Regions from separate parts of the Pseudomonas sp. E1MeOHC2 genome, predicted to be linked through region 2. Evidence: riboswitches for the same ligand, from Rfam matches in the RefSeq annotation. Region 2 holds a riboswitch; the other holds the start of a gene.

Region 1 (7,709 bases), 2.5 Mb from region 2:
TGCCCCCTCGTTTGGCGGCTTGGTGACTTTTCGCTTTATCAGCGGCCTGCCCCACGGCGCCTACTTCGGCATCGCTGCAGTGGTGGCATCGAGCATGGTGGCGAACAACCAGCGGGCGGGCGCGGTGGCACGGGTGATGATGGGCCTGACGCTGGCCATGTTGCTGGGCAACCCGGTTGCCACCTTCCTGGGGCAGTACTTCGGCTGGCGCTCTGCGTTTGTGCTGGTCGGGCTGATCGCCCTGTGCACCATCGCCATGGTTTGGCGCTTCGTGCCGCAACCGCACGATGAGGTGCGCAGCGACCCGCGCAAGGAGCTGCAGGCGTTCGCCCTGCCCCAGGTGTGGATGGCGCTGGCCATCGCATCGATCGGCTTTGCCGGCATGTTCTGCGTGTTCAGCTACCTGGCACCGACCATGCTGCACGTAACCCAAACGTCGCCGCAGTGGATCCCCTTTGGCCTGGCCGCCTTTGGTGTCGGCGGCATCGTCGGCAACATCGCCGGTGGCAAGCTGTTCGACCGCCTGCAGTTTCGCGCCGTGGGGCTGGTGCTGATCTGGTCGATTGCCGTGCTGCTGTTTTTCACCTTCGCAGCGCATTCGCTGTGGACCCTGTTGCTGGGCGTCGGCCTGGTCGGCACCATGATTGCCCTGGCCGCGCCCTTGCAAATCCGCCTGATGGATATTGCCCATGAAGCCCCAAGCCTTGCGGCAGCCTCGAACCACGCCGCGTTCAACCTGGCCAATGCACTTGGGCCGTGGTTGGGTGGCATGGCCATCACCGCCGGCATGGGCTGGACCAGTACTGGCTATATCGGCGCCGCAACGGCGTTGGTCGGTTTTGCCATTTACTGCGTGGCCCGCCGCATGAAGGGTGGGCACTGATCAAGTTGCCAGGGGGGCGTTGTGCGCCCCCCAACTTCTACATAAAACAGGCGCACGTAAGTTAATTAACGCAGTAAACGCCTATTATTTGTCCCGCCTGTAATATCCCTGCAAACCCCCGCCCTGCCGCCCCGCTCTCGCATAACTTCAAGTAATACCACGTAGAAAATTAAGCGCATTGACGCCTTTTCAGGGCCACTTCAATAATCCGCGCCAGACGGCTTGATCAATTAAAAATAAAAGTGCCTGAGGACAACAATGCGCCCTTCATCGAGCAAAACTCATCGCGAACTTATCGACTCACGCCAACCTGGTTTTGGCATGAACGGCGAGTTGTACAGCCGCCAGGATGTTTTCGAAACGGATATGGAAATCTTCTTCAATCAACATTGGATACAAGTTGCCGTTACCGCCGATGTCGATGAGCCCGGTGACGTCTACACCGTGGACATCGGCAAATCGTCGGTGCTGATCCTGCGCGACGATGATGAACAGATCCGCGCGTACCGCAATGTGTGCCGCCACCGTGGCACGCGCCTGAAGGAAGCGGGCAAATCCACCGTGGGCATGCTGGTGTGCCCCTACCACCAATGGACCTACGACCTGGACGGCAGCCTCAAGCATGCCAGCCACATGGGCAAGGGCTTCGACCCCAAGTGCCGCAGCCTGATCCCGGTGCATTGCAAGGTCATCGGTACTCATGTGCTGGTGTGCCTGGGCGATAACCCGCCCGAAGACATCAACGACCTCGAAGCGGTGATGGGGCCACGCTTCGAGCCGTTCGACCTGACCAATACCCGCATTGCCTACGAACTCGACTACATCGAGAACGGCAACTGGAAGCTGGTGATGGAAAACAACCGTGAGTGCTACCACTGCGCCGGCACCCACCCGGAACTGATCGTGTCTTACCAGTCCGAAGACCTTGGCGTCAGCCTGGAAGAAATGAGCGACGAGGCCCGCGCCTCGTACGATGCCTATCAAATTCGCAAAGCCGGTATCGAGGGCGACTGGGCCGAATCGGGCCTCCTGTACGAGACTGTGGAGCACTTGCAGGATAACGCGCCCACGCAGTTCCGTACCCAGCGCATGATCATTGCTGGCGCTGGCGAATCACAGACGCTCGACACCAAGGTTGCCTGCCGCAAGCTGTTGGGCAACTTGACCCGACGCGATTTGGGCGACACTCACCTGTGGGGCAACAACGCCTGGGCTCATGTGATGAGCGACCACGCCATGATCAGCTGGATCATCCCGCTGTCGCCGGATCGCACACTGGTGCGTACCAAATGGCTGGTGCACCGCGACGCCGTCGAAGGTGTCGATTACGACCTGCAGCGCTTGACCGAAGTCTGGGTCGCCACCACCCAGCAGGACGCCGCCCTGGTCGCCATCACCCACAGCGGCACCCAGGACCCGGCTTTCGTCCCAGGCCCCTACTCCACCTACACCGAGCCGTACGTCGACCAGTTCGCCCGCTGGTATACCTCGCGCCTCGCGGCACATGGGGTGTGAAGGAGATGACCGTGCTCGAAAACATTACCCAGAACACTGCCGGCCTGCGCGCCGACCAGCGCTTCACCGACACCGACCACTGGGCCGCCCATGGCGCCCAGTGGGCCAGCGGTGAAAGCAAACGCATCGAGTGCCTGAGCGTCGTGGACGAAACCCACGACGTGAAGACCTTCACCTTCCATAGCCCGGATTATTCCGCCCTCGCCTACGAGCCGGGGCAGTTTCTGACCGTGTCGCCGGTAATCGCCGGGGCTAGCGTGTCGCGCTGCTACACCCTGTCCTCGACACCGACCCGCCCGTTCACCTTTTCCATTACGGTCAAACGGGTGCTGGGCGGTACGGTGTCCAATTGGTTGCACGACAACCTGCGCCCAGGGCACGCGCTGGCCGCTTCTGGCCCGGCGGGGGTCTTTACCCCGGTGGCGGGCCCGGCGCGCAAGTTGCTGTACCTGTCGGCCGGCTCTGGCGTCACCCCGCTGATGGCGATGACCCGCGCCGCCGCCGACCTGCACGCCGACCTGGACATCGTTTTCGTGCACAGTGCGCGCACGCCCAAAGACATCATCTTCCGCGATGAACTGGCGCGCCTGGAGCGCACCATGCCACGGCTGCGCACCTTGTTCTTCTGTGAAAGCACCGGTGACGAGCCGGACTGGCGCGGCCCGACCGGGCGCTTGTCGCTGGACGAACTGCAGCGCCAGATCCCCGACTTCAAGGAGCGGGCCGTGTTTACCTGTGGGCCCAAGGGCTACATGGAGGCCACCAAGGCATTACTGGCCAACGCAGGTTTCGACCTGGCCCGTTACCACCAGGAAAGCTTCGACATCAGTGCCGAGGCCGAGCCTGCAGCCCCCTCCGTCGCGCCCGGCCAGGCCCTGGACAGCTTCACCGTGCGCCTGGCCCGCTCAGGCAAGGAATTCACCATGAGCGCCGACCAGACCGTACTGGCCGCCGCCAAGAAAGCCGGTGCCGTAGTCCCCTCCTCCTGCAGCCAAGGTGTATGCGGCACCTGCAAGACCGCGGTACTGCAAGGCAGCGTGGAGATGAAGCACAACGGCGGTATTCGCCAGCGTGAAATCGACAAGGGCCTGCGGCTGCTGTGTTGCAGCCGCCCGACTTCGGACCTGGTGATCGACCTCTGACTTTCGACAAGGACGCCCGGGTTTCGGGCGTCCTTTTTTGCCGTCTAGCGAAAATAAAAAGGATATGGACGATGCGTGCAAAACAAGGCCTTTTCAAAGGCCTGAACCCTATCGTGACGGTAGGGTCCCTCTCCATTGTGGTGGCTTTCGTGGTGCTCTGCGCCTCACATGGCGACCAGGCGGCCGGTGTGTTCAAAGGGGCCTCGGACGCCATTCTCGACCACCTCAAATGGTTCTACCTGGCCCTGGTCAGCGGCATCCTCGGGGTGTTGGTGTTCATCGCCTTCAGCCGCTTCGGCACCCTCAAGCTGGGCCGCCCCGACGAAAAACCCGAGTTCAGCTTCGCCGCCTGGATCGCCATGCTGTTCAGTGCGGGCATGGGCGTGGGGCTGATCTTCTGGTCGGTTGCCGAACCTGTGCTGCACTACGCCAGCAACCCCTTCACGCCGGGGCTCACCGACCAGGCCGCGTCCATGGCCATGCGCATCACCCTGTTGCACTGGGGCCTGCACCCTTGGGCGATCTTCACCGTGATTGGCCTGGGCCTGGCCTACTTCGCCTACCGTGAAGGGCTGCCGCTGGCCCTGCGCTCGATTCTCTACCCGATCATCGGTAACCGCATCTACGGGCCGATCGGCCACACGGTCGACATCATTGGGGGCGCCGTCACCGCGTTCGGGGTCTCGCAATCGCTGGGGCTGGGCGTTGAGCAGATCAACATGGGCATGCACCAGGTGTTCGGCACCCCTGTCACCCTGTCGTTCAAGCTGAGCATCATCGCCGTCGTCACCGTGATCGCCTCGATCTCGCTGGTGGCCGGTGTATCGCGTGGCATGAAGCGCCTTTCAACGCTGAACATGTGGATTTCCCTGGGGCTGATGCTGGTGGTGCTGGCACTGGGCCCCACCCACTACATCCTCAACCTGCTGTTCGAGTCTGCAGGTGACTACGCGCAGAACATCATCGGCATGAGTTTGTGGACCGACGCCCAGGCCGACAGCAGCTGGCAGAAGAGCTGGACCGCCTTCTACTGGCCATGGTGGATGACCTGGGGGCCCTTCGTTGGCCTGTTCATCGCCCGTATTTCTCGCGGGCGGACCATCCGCGAACTGGTGTTCGGCGCGTTGCTGGTGCCAACCTTGGTGACGATCCTGTGGATGGCGGTGTTCGGCGGTGCCGCGCTCAAGGACGAGCAGCAAGTGCGCCACGCCTATCAGCAACTGCCGGTCGCCGAACAGACCGCTGCCGGCCCGTTCCAGGGCGGCCCGATTCTGGAGGCCACGCGCAAGGAAACCACCACGGCGATGTTCACCTTGCTCGACCGCCTCGACGGCCCGACGCTGGGTGCATTTCTCAGTGTGATCATCTGCCTGCTGTTGGCCGTGCATTTCGTCACTGCCGCCGATGCCGGAACCCAGGTACTGTGCATGCTCAACTCGCTGGGCAGCATCAATTCGCCCAACTGGATACGTGTGTTGTGGTGTGTGCTGGAAGGCGCCATTGCGGCCAGCCTGGTGATTGCCGGTGGCCTGTTGGCAATCCAGATGGCGAGCATCGTGGTGGGCCTGCCGATTGCGTTGTACATGCTGCTGACGGGCTACAGCCTGATGCGCAGCCTGTTGGCCAGTGACCCGGTGATTGCCCGGCAGGCGCCTGTGCAGGTGACTGCAGAGGCCAAACGGCCTGCCAGCGAACTGGCGTAGCGCCCCCAACTGCGCAACCTGTCGTCGGCAAGCGGTAACAGGTTGCGCAGGTCAACGCCCTACCGGTTAGGCAGCGCCATCGAGGCCCATCTGCCAAAAGTCGGCTTCAAGGCTCGACGCCTGGCCAAAGGTCCCCGCCAACACCACGAAACGCTGCTCGGTCATGCTGCGCGCCGCCAGTTCATCCAGGTGCGCGCGCGCATTGGCCGCCACACGCTGATACCCCTCACCGGCGTACTCGCCGATCCACTCACGGTAAGGGTGATCGCTCAGGTCGCCAATACGCTCAGCCAACGTCCGCCCGATTTCTGCATAGCCGATCACGCAAGGGGCCAACGCCACGTGCAGTTCGAGCAGATCGCCTGCAGCGCCACAGTCGAGTACATAACGGGTATACGCCACCGTGGCCTGGTGCTCGGGTGCGGCCTGAATATCGGCCTGGGTCAGCCCCCAGCGCGCGCACAGGCGCAGGTGCAGTTCGGTTTCGTCAAGGATCGCCGCAAGGCCCGCCTGGGCTGCACGGATGTCGGCCGGCAGGCGGCTCTTGTAGGCGGCCAGCGCCCAGGCGCGGGCGAACTGGATCAAGAACAGGTAGTCCTGCACCAGGTAAGTCCTGAACGCAGCCTCGCTCAGCGTGCCTTCGCCCATCTGGCGCACGAAGTCATGCTCGACATAACGCTGCCACTGGCCGCTGGTGGCCGTCTTGAGGCGATCGAAAACATCCATGCTCACACCTCCCCCTCATAAACGGCATCGAAGAAGGCCAGCTCAAGGGCCACGGTACGCAGGTAGAAGTCGGTGCTCAGCTCGGCTTCCTGCGGCCCCACGCGGTCCAGTTCAGCGTGCAGGAAGGCGACGAATGCCTGGAACGCCGGGTTGTCGTGCAGGGTGATCCATTCGGCGTGAACGAAGTGCTCGGGCAAGGGCTTGGGCGCCTTGATCGCCCAGTCCAGGTACAAGCCCTCGGCGACATTCAGCACCGCCAGCGCGGCGGCATAGGAGCGGGTGGCCGCCGCTTCGCGCATGATGGCCTTGAAACCTGCGGTGGGTGCGGTGTCCTCGGCTTCGACGCGCTGCGCCGGGCTTACGTCCAGCGCCTCGAAGGCGCGCAGGAAATAGGTGTTTTCATCACTGGAGATCATCCCGGCGAACTGGCCGAAGCGCAGGCGTGCCTCGAAGGTGTCAGCGGTCGCGATCGCAGCGCCAAGCAGGGTCAGGAAGCTGTCAAGAAAACGGTGGTCCTGCACCAGGTAGCGGACCATGATCGGGTCCGGCAGGCTGCCGTCGCACAATTGGGTAACAAAGCGGTGCCCAACGGCCGCCGACCAGGTCGGCTCGCTCTGACGGCGCAGGGTTTGCGTGAAGCGTTCGGTCATGATGCTGTCCTCTGCAGGGGGTGACAGCGAGACCGTTGAAACTGGCATGGACTGGCCTCGCAGTGAGGCCGGCAAAAAGGCAGGTCGCAAGTCCCATCCCTTCGCCGGCATGATCCGGATCAGGTTCGAAGGGTCACCGCGCTGCTGCGTTCAGCGGTTTCTCAGCCCGATGCCGGGCTCCCCTTGGTGGCGCACAGGTATACAGCAGGTGCGAAGGTACTGTCACTACCCAAACAATGGGGCACCCATTACCCGGTTGTGGGTGCCTGCCCCCGTTTTTTGACACTTCCTTGGCGCACTGGCCCCAGGCCGTGCAAGGATTTGTTTAACAAAGCATTACTGAAACACCAGTTGGCATAGCCGTTGCTCAGGCCCTTAAACCAGGCAAAACGCCATTGATGGCCCCAAGCCATACAGCCGCGAGCGAGGCATAAGGCAATGAAAACACCTGCCGTGATCCACCCCACCAGGCACGCATTCAAGCTGTCTTCCGTCACCGTGCTGATGCTCAGCCTTGGGCTGATCCCGGCCATGGCCTCCTCCCTCGATGACGTCAGCCAGCCCCCGCCGACCGATCCTTCGGCCTACACCGATCAGCCGGCCGACCCAACCCCCGCGTTGCTCAACCTGTATACCTTGCCGGAAGCCAACGAAGGCTCTCTTGAGCTGACCGACGGCGTATTCGGCGACCGTTCGACCGTGCGCAAGGACAACGTACTGCCGCCGGCCCTGCAAACGTCTGAAAAGTACCCCACCAACGGCAAGCCCAGCCCGCTGTTTGGCGCGCAACCGTTCACCCAGCAACTGCTGCTGTTCGAGGAATTCGGCCCGGAGAAACTCGACCCGAGCATTCCTGCACCAAGCCTGACCTTCCCGCCACCCACCCTCGGCGCGGCACCCGCGCAAGACCCCAACGTGGTCGCGCGCAGTGGCCCCAGTGGCACGGCCCTGGAAGCTTTCCTCAAACAACCGGGCCTGTACCCGTTCCCGACCCAGTACTCCAACGTGCTCGACCGCAACCCCTGGAAGGCGCAGATCGAGATGTTCCTCAACCGCCAACCGGTCGGCTCGCCCGCTGAAGGCCGGCCAC
Region 2 (7,709 bases):
GCCTCTTCTTCAGCCTCGCGGTGCGCAACCTCTTCAGGTTGCTCGTCCTTGTCGATCAGCCCGGCGACCATCTCGATGAGCCACGGGTTGCCGACCTTGTCGAGGGCACCGACACGAAACTGCTCGATCAGTACCACTTCATCGCGCAGTGGATCGTAAGGCAACACGCAAACGGCATCGTGACGCACGAACAGCTCGCGACTGATCTCCCGCCCCATGCCCCCGGCGAACAGCTCGTGGCGCAGGTGCACCTTGTCGAGCTTGTAGAAGCCCTGGAAGCAGTTGGCCCGCTTGACGATCTCGACCGCCTTGGGGACTGAATTCAACGTGTCTGACATGGAAATCCTCATTACCTCAAGTACCGCATCGCGCCATCCTACTCTGCACGTTGGCGCGTTTCACCCCTTTCTAGCGACCGTTCGCGCACTCGGGACAGCGCGCCTTCTGTCTGTTAGCTTAGTGGCGAACTGACGGTCGCGCCGACGGTCAAAGGCCGACTTTTCCCTGTTCTGCAAGGATCATCATGACACTTGTCAAACTGACTTCCGTGGCCGTGCTGGCACTGGCCCTGGGTGCCTGCCAGAGCCTGTTCACGCCCAATTATCGAGCACCACTTGAGGTCAAGCGCGACGCTTGGGAGCACGTCAAACCCGGCTGCAGCGAAAGCGACTGCCCCCTGGTTAACATCGACACCATTCACTTCCCGGCCCTGCCCAAGCTCGACGGCATTGTCGAACAGCGCCTGCTGCAACTGACCGAAGACAACCAGCGCGGCGCCGCGCCGACCACCTTGCAGGCCTATGAGCAGCAGTATCTGGCCAGTGCCGACAAGCGCAACAGCAGCTACCTGCAGGCCAAGGTACGCGAGCAGCATGACGGACTGGTGATCATCGAGCTGTCCAGCTACCTGGACAGCGGTGGCGCCCATGGCATGCCGGGGCGCGGTTTCATCAACTATTCGCGCAAGCAGGACAAGGTACTGACCCTGCAGGACATGCTGGTGCCCGGCCAGGAAGAGACCTTCTGGAAAACCGTCGAAGAATCGCACCGCGCGTGGATGATCAGCGTCGGCATGGACAAGGACGCCGAGTTCGTCAAAACCTGGCCCTTCAAGAAGTCGCCGCACATCGCCCTGACGTACGGCGCGGTGGTGGTCAAGTATGAGGTCTATGCCATCGCGCCCTATTCCATGGGCCACGTCGAGCTGAAAATCCCCTACCCGCGCCTGAACGGCGTGATCAAGCCCGAGCTGTTTCCCGGCCGCGGCTGAAGCTCAGTAGCGCATGCAGCACACCTGCCAGCACCAGTGCCGGCAGGGTCGCGCCCAGGTCCGGTGCTTGCGCGGCAATCAGGTGATAAGCCGCCACACCCACGGCCCAGGCCAGCAACGCCTGCCAGTGCAGGCCATCGATTTGCGACGGCAAGCGGCGGTGACGGATCACGTAGTGGTCCATCAGCACCACGCCGAACAGCGGCGCAAACACCGACCCGATCAGCAGCAGGAAGTTTTCGTACTGGGCCAGCGGCGCGAACAGCGCGATCAACGTGCACAGCACGCCGATGGCCAAGGCCAGGTGCTCAACCTTCAGGCGTACCAGCACGCCCGTGGAGACGGCGGCCGAGTGGATATCGGCAAAGGCTTTTTCCGACTCGTCCAGCAGAATCAACAGTAACGGAATACCCAGCCCGGCACCCGCCAGGGCCAGCAGCAAGGCATTGGCTTCGCCACTGGGGGCAAAGGCCAGGGTGTAGGCGACGCCCAGGCTCATCAGCCAGGTATTGCCGATGAAGTAGCCCAGCACGGTACCGCCGAAGACGCGCTTGCCACTGCGGGCGAACCGCGAGTAGTCGGCGATCAGCGGCAACCACGACAGCGGCATGGCGATGACGATGTCGAAGCCAACGGCCAGTGACATCGAGCCGTCACCGGCGCGGCGCCACAGGTCGGCCAGGTCTGCCTTGGCGAACAGGTTCCAGGTCAACCACAGGCATGCCCCCAGCAGCACCCAGATCCCCCACGCGCGCAACACCTTGCGCACGAACGCCAGCGGCCCGCTGACCGCAAGCAGGGTCGCCAGGGCACCGAAACACAGGGTCCAGAGCATGGGGCTGTTCCACGCGCTGGTTTCACCGAACGTCCGCGCACCGAGCAGGCTGGCAGCGTCGCGCATGACGATGATCTCGAACGAACCCCAGCCCACCAGTTGCAGCAGGTTGAGCAATGCCGGCAGCCGCGCGCCATGGCTGCCCAGGCTGAGCCGCAGGGTGCCCATGGCCGACAGGCCGGTATCGCTGCCGATGACGCCGGCCGCCCCAAGCAACAGCACGCCCACACCGGTGCCGAGCGCGATGGCCAGCACCGCGCCGGCCAGGCCCAGGCCTGGGGCGAGCATGGCGCCGACCTGCAGCACCATCAGGCCGATGCCGAGGGAGAACCACAGTGCAAAAAGGTCGCCAAAGCCGAAGATGCGCTGGCTGGTGGGGACCGGGTGGTCAGGGGAGAAATGGCTGGGGGTTGTCATTGTCATGTTCGCCGGAAAGAGGAGGAGTCGCACACACCCTCAGGTGGGAGCGGGCTTGCCCCGCGAAGGCATCGGGCCTGCCAATCGCGTTGGCCCAGCTGACGCTTTCGCGGGGCAAGCCCGCTCACACAGGGGTACTGCGGCGGGTCTTACACTTTTTTGTACAGCTGGCTGCCTTCCTGGCGGAACCGCTCGGCCTGCTCGCGCATGCCGTCTTCAACCGTCACGTCCACGGCTTCGATCTTGGCGGCGTATTCACGCACTTCCTGGGTGATTTTCATCGAGCAGAACTTCGGCCCGCACATCGAGCAGAAGTGCGCGACCTTGGCCGACTCCTTGGGCAGGGTTTCGTCGTGGTACGCGCGGGCGGTGTCCGGGTCGAGGCCCAGGTTGAACTGGTCTTCCCAGCGGAATTCGAAACGCGCCTTGGACAAGGCGTTGTCACGAATCTGCGCGCCTGGGTGGCCCTTGGCAAGGTCGGCGGCATGGGCAGCGATCTTGTAGGTGATGATGCCGGTCTTGACGTCGTCCTTGTTCGGCAGGCCCAGGTGCTCCTTGGGCGTCACGTAGCACAGCATGGCGCAACCGAACCAGCCGATCATCGCCGCACCAATACCCGAGGTGATGTGGTCGTAACCCGGCGCAATGTCGGTGGTCAGCGGGCCAAGGGTGTAGAACGGCGCCTCGTCGCAGCATTCCAGCTGCTTGTCCATGTTCTCCTTGATCAACTGCATCGGTACGTGGCCCGGGCCTTCGATCATGCATTGCACGTCGTGCTTCCAGGCGATTTTGGTCAGCTCGCCGAGGGTTTCCAGCTCACCGAACTGAGCAGCATCGTTGGCGTCGGCAATCGAGCCCGGGCGCAGGCCATCGCCCAGCGAGAAGCTGACGTCGTAGGCCTTCATGATTTCGCAAATTTCGTCGAAGTGGGTGTACAGGAAGTTTTCCTGGTGATGCGCCAGGCACCACTTGGCCATGATCGAGCCACCACGGCTGACGATGCCGGTGACGCGCTTGGCGGTCAGCGGTACATAACGCAGCAGTACACCGGCATGGATGGTGAAGTAGTCCACGCCCTGCTCGGCCTGCTCGATCAGGGTGTCGCGGAACAGCTCCCAGGTCAGGTCCTCGGCCACGCCGCCGACTTTTTCCAGGGCCTGGTAGATCGGCACGGTACCGATCGGCACCGGCGAGTTGCGGATGATCCACTCGCGGGTTTCGTGAATGTGCTTGCCGGTGGACAGGTCCATGACCGTGTCCGAGCCCCAGCGGATGCCCCAGGTCAGCTTGGCCACTTCTTCCTCGATCGAGGAACCCAGGGCGCTGTTGCCGATGTTGCCGTTGATCTTCACCAGGAAGTTGCGGCCGATAATCATCGGCTCCAGCTCGGTGTGGTTGATGTTGGCCGGGATGATCGCGCGGCCGCGGGCGATTTCCTCGCGGACGAACTCGGGGGTGATTTCTTTCGGGATGTTGGCGCCAAAGCTGTGGCCAGGGTGCTGCTGGTCAAGCAGGCCGGCAGCACGGGCTTCCTGCAGCTTCATGTTCTCGCGGATGGCCACGTATTCCATCTCGGCGGTGATGATGCCCTGGCGGGCATAGTGCATCTGCGAGACGTTGACGCCCGCCTTGGCGCGGCGCGGATTGCGCACGTGGTTGAAGCGCAGCTTGGCCAGCTCTTCATCGTTCAGGCGCTGCTGGCCGAAGTTCGAGCTCAGGCCGCCCAGGCGCTCGGTGTCGCCGCGGGCGTCGATCCAGGCCGAACGCACATCGGCCAGGCCCTTGCGCACGTCGATGATGACGTTGGGGTCGGTGTACGGGCCGGAAGTGTCGTAGACCAGCACCGGGGCATTGGTTTCGCCGCCGAAGTCGGTAGGGGTGTCGTGCAGGCTGATTTCGCGCATGGGCACGCGGATGTCAGGGCGGGAGCCCTCGACATAGACCTTGCGCGAACGGGGGAACGGTTGCACGGACTGCTGATCGACTTGTGCCGATTCGCTGAGGTTGATCGTTTTTTCTTGTTTGCTCATCACGGGCTCTCCAGACAGCTTCCTAGCGGATGGAATGTCGGGGAGAACCTGAAAGACGCGGACGCACCCCTTTTTGGGTGTGCAGTGCCGGATACATGGGGGTGCCGTGAGCTGCTTGCAGCTAAGACAATCCCGGACCTGGCACAAGAGGCTCCCCGGGAAGGTGAGCAATCTTGTTCCCTACGCAGGCGCTAACCTGATCAGGTTCAACGGGATCCGCAACTTTGCGATCTCAGCCTTTGCTTCAAGGCACCCCGACAAGAACATGCGCAGTCTAGACTGGAGTGGTCGGCAAAGCCAAGCAGGTAAATGCGGGCGATGATGAAAGGCGTACCGGGCGATTGTTGCCGGGGACGCATGGCACTACACTGGCCCATCGCTCGATACTCAACAGTTCAGTAATTAAATTTCGTACAAGGATTGCCTCTATGCTGCGCAAACTCTCACTGGCGATAGCCGTGTCTTGTGCGTCCAACGGAGTGGTCTGGGCAGCGGATGTGCCCACGACGGTGAAGACCGACCTGGTCAGCGTCTACCAGGAAGCGGTCGACAACAACGCCGATCTTGCTGCGGCCCGCGCCGATTATGGCGCTCGTCGCGAAGTGGTGCCGCAGGCCCGTGCCGGGCTGCTGCCCAACCTGTCGGCGGGTGCCGAAATGATGAATACCCGCACCAAGCTCGACGAGCCCTCGATTACCTCCAACCGCAGTGGCAATTCTTGGAGTGCGACCCTGGCGCAGCCGGTGTTCCGTGCCGACCGCTGGTTCCAGTTGCAGGCCGCCGAGGCCGTCAACGAGCAGGCGGCGCTGGAGCTGTCGGCCACCGAGCAGAACCTCATCCTGCAGACCGCGCAAAGCTACTTCGCCGTGCTGCGGGCCCAGGACAACCTGGCCGCGACCAAGGCTGAAGAGTCCGCCTTCAAGCGCCAGCTCGACCAGTCCAACGAGCGTTTCGACGTGGGCCTGTCCGACAAGACCGACGTCTTGCAGTCCCAGGCCAGCTACGACACGGCCCGGGCCAACCGGATCATCGCCGAGCGCCAGGTACAGGATGCCTTCGAAGCCCTGGTGACATTGACCAACCGCGAGTATTCGTCGATCCAGGGCGTTGTCCACACCCTGCCGATTCAGGTACCCGCGCCCAATGACGCCAAATCCTGGGTAGAGACAGCTGCCCGCCAGAACCTCAACCTGCTGGCAACCAACTACGCCGTCAATGCCGCCGAAGAAACCCTGCGCCAGCGCAAGGCCGGCCACGCCCCGACCGTGGATGCGGTAGCCAAATACCAGAAAGGCGATAACGACAGCCTTGGTTTCACCAACTCGCCCGTGCAGCCAAACGTACGTTACGGCAGTGATGTGGAGCAGACCAGCATCGGCCTGCAGCTGAACATCCCGATTTACAGCGGCGGCCTGACCAGCTCGCAAGTGCGCGAGGCTTACCAGCGCCTGAGCCAGACCGAGCAACAGCGCGAAAGCCTGCGCCGCCAGGTGGTGGAAAACACCCGCAACCTGCACCGGGCGGTGAACACCGATGTGGAACAGGTGCAGGCGCGTAAACAATCGATCATTTCCAACCAGAGCGCACTGGAAGCCACCGAAATCGGCTACCAGGTCGGTACCCGCAACATCGTCGACGTGCTCGATGCTCAGCGCCAGCTGTACACCTCGGTGCGTGATTACAACAACAGCCGCTATGACTACATTCTCGACAACCTGAGCCTGAAGCAGGCCGCCGGGACCTTGAGCCCGCAAGACCTGGTGGATCTTAAGCGGTACCTGAAACCCGACTACAACCCGGACAAGGACTTCCTGCCACCAGACCTGGCGGCAGCGGCAGCAAAGAACTTCGAACGCAGGCCCTGATTCAAGGCAACGCACGGCCCCTGTAGGAGCGCCCTTTCGCGACACAAGGCCGCTCCTACAGGGATCGGGGCGCTGCGGGTCGCAGGGTTAAAATTTAGCCGATGAGTTTGCCTAGACCATCCAGCAGCCGCTGCAAAGCCCCCTGATTGGCCCGCATCACCGCCCTGCCCGCCTCGCCCATGCGCTGACGATCCTGCGGCAATTCGATCAACCGCCGCACCGCCTCGGCCAGCCCTTCGGCATCCTCGATCTGCTGCAACGCCCCGGCTTCTTTCAGCATCGCGCTGATCTCCAGGAAGTTGAACACATGCGGCCCCAAGATCACCGGCAATGCCAGCGCCGCAGGTTCCAGCGGATTGTGGCCACCGGTCGCCACCAGGCTGCCGCCGACAAAGGCGATATCGGCCAGGGCATACAGAAACAGCAACTCGCCCATGGTATCGCCGAGCAGCACGCGGGTCTGGCCATCGACCGAGGTGCCGACAGAGCGGCGCACGGTAGTGAGCTGTTCGCTGCACAAGGCATGCACCGCATCGAACCGTTCAGGGTGACGCGGCACCAGGATCAGCAGCGCATCGCCATGCACCTGCAGCAGCTTCTGATGAGCCTGCAGGATCAGCGCATCCTCGCCGTCATGGGTACTGGCGGCGATCCACACCGGGCGCTGGCGTGCGCCCCATTGCTCGCGCAGCGCTTCGGCGCGTGGCAGCAGTTGCTCGTCGATCTTCAGATCGAACTTGATCGAACCGGTCACCTGCACGCATTCAGGACGCGCACCCAGGTCGCGAAAGCGCTGGGCCTCGGTCTCCGTCTGTACCGCAATCAGGTTCATCTCGGCGAGCATCGGCCGGGTCAGCTTGGCAAAACGCCCATATCCACGGGCGGAGCGTTCGGACAACCGGGCATTGGCCAGGGCCACCGGGATGCCACGCTTGGCACACTGGTGGATGTGGTTGGGCCACAGCTCGGTTTCCATGATGATGCCCAGCTTCGGCTTCACATGGTCGAGAAAACGCCCTGCCGCCCATGGCAGGTCGTAGGGCAAGTAGCAATGCTGAACACGCGGCTCATCGGCGAACATCGCGCGTATCCGCTCGGACCCGGTCGGGGTCATGCAGGTGAGTGTGATCGGCAGGTCCGGGTAGGCCTTGAGCAAAGCCCGCACCATCGGCGCTGCAGCAATGCTCTCACCCACCGACACCGCATGCACCCAGATGCCGCCCTGGCGCATGGCTGGCAGGTTGAAGGCGAAGCGCTCGCCGATGCGCTGGCCGTAGGCCGGGGCCTTGCGC

What was found. A riboswitch is a leader RNA that binds a small molecule or an ion and turns the genes downstream of it on or off. The one in region 2 is predicted to bind thiamine pyrophosphate.
Region 1: it holds a riboswitch for thiamine pyrophosphate, as region 2 does, so the genes downstream of both, ACSSU5_RS23320 (TenA family protein) here and thiC (phosphomethylpyrimidine synthase ThiC) in region 2, are expected to answer to the same signal.

Annotation. Positions count from the first base shown of each region.
Region 1 covers NZ_CP196675.1:5,156,967-5,164,675, reverse strand. The annotation lists gene ACSSU5_RS23345 (MFS transporter) at 1-883, shown strand, start outside; gene ACSSU5_RS23340 (aromatic ring-hydroxylating oxygenase subunit alpha) at 1,205-2,398, shown strand; gene ACSSU5_RS23335 (FAD-binding oxidoreductase) at 2,404-3,540, shown strand; gene ACSSU5_RS23330 (BCCT family transporter) at 3,612-5,243, shown strand; gene ACSSU5_RS23325 (TenA family protein) at 5,310-5,969, opposite strand; gene ACSSU5_RS23320 (TenA family protein) at 5,972-6,619, opposite strand; TPP riboswitch at 6,699-6,813, opposite strand; gene ACSSU5_RS23315 (Ig-like domain-containing protein) at 7,058-7,709, shown strand, end outside.
Region 2 covers NZ_CP196675.1:1,840,845-1,848,553, forward strand. The annotation lists gene ACSSU5_RS08250 (NUDIX domain-containing protein) at 1-338, opposite strand, end outside; gene ACSSU5_RS08255 (RsiV family protein) at 524-1,270, shown strand; gene cytX (putative hydroxymethylpyrimidine transporter CytX) at 1,239-2,522, opposite strand; gene thiC (phosphomethylpyrimidine synthase ThiC) at 2,672-4,552, opposite strand; TPP riboswitch at 4,713-4,819, opposite strand; gene ACSSU5_RS08270 (TolC family outer membrane protein) at 4,981-6,417, shown strand; gene waaA (lipid IV(A) 3-deoxy-D-manno-octulosonic acid transferase) at 6,512-7,709, opposite strand, start outside.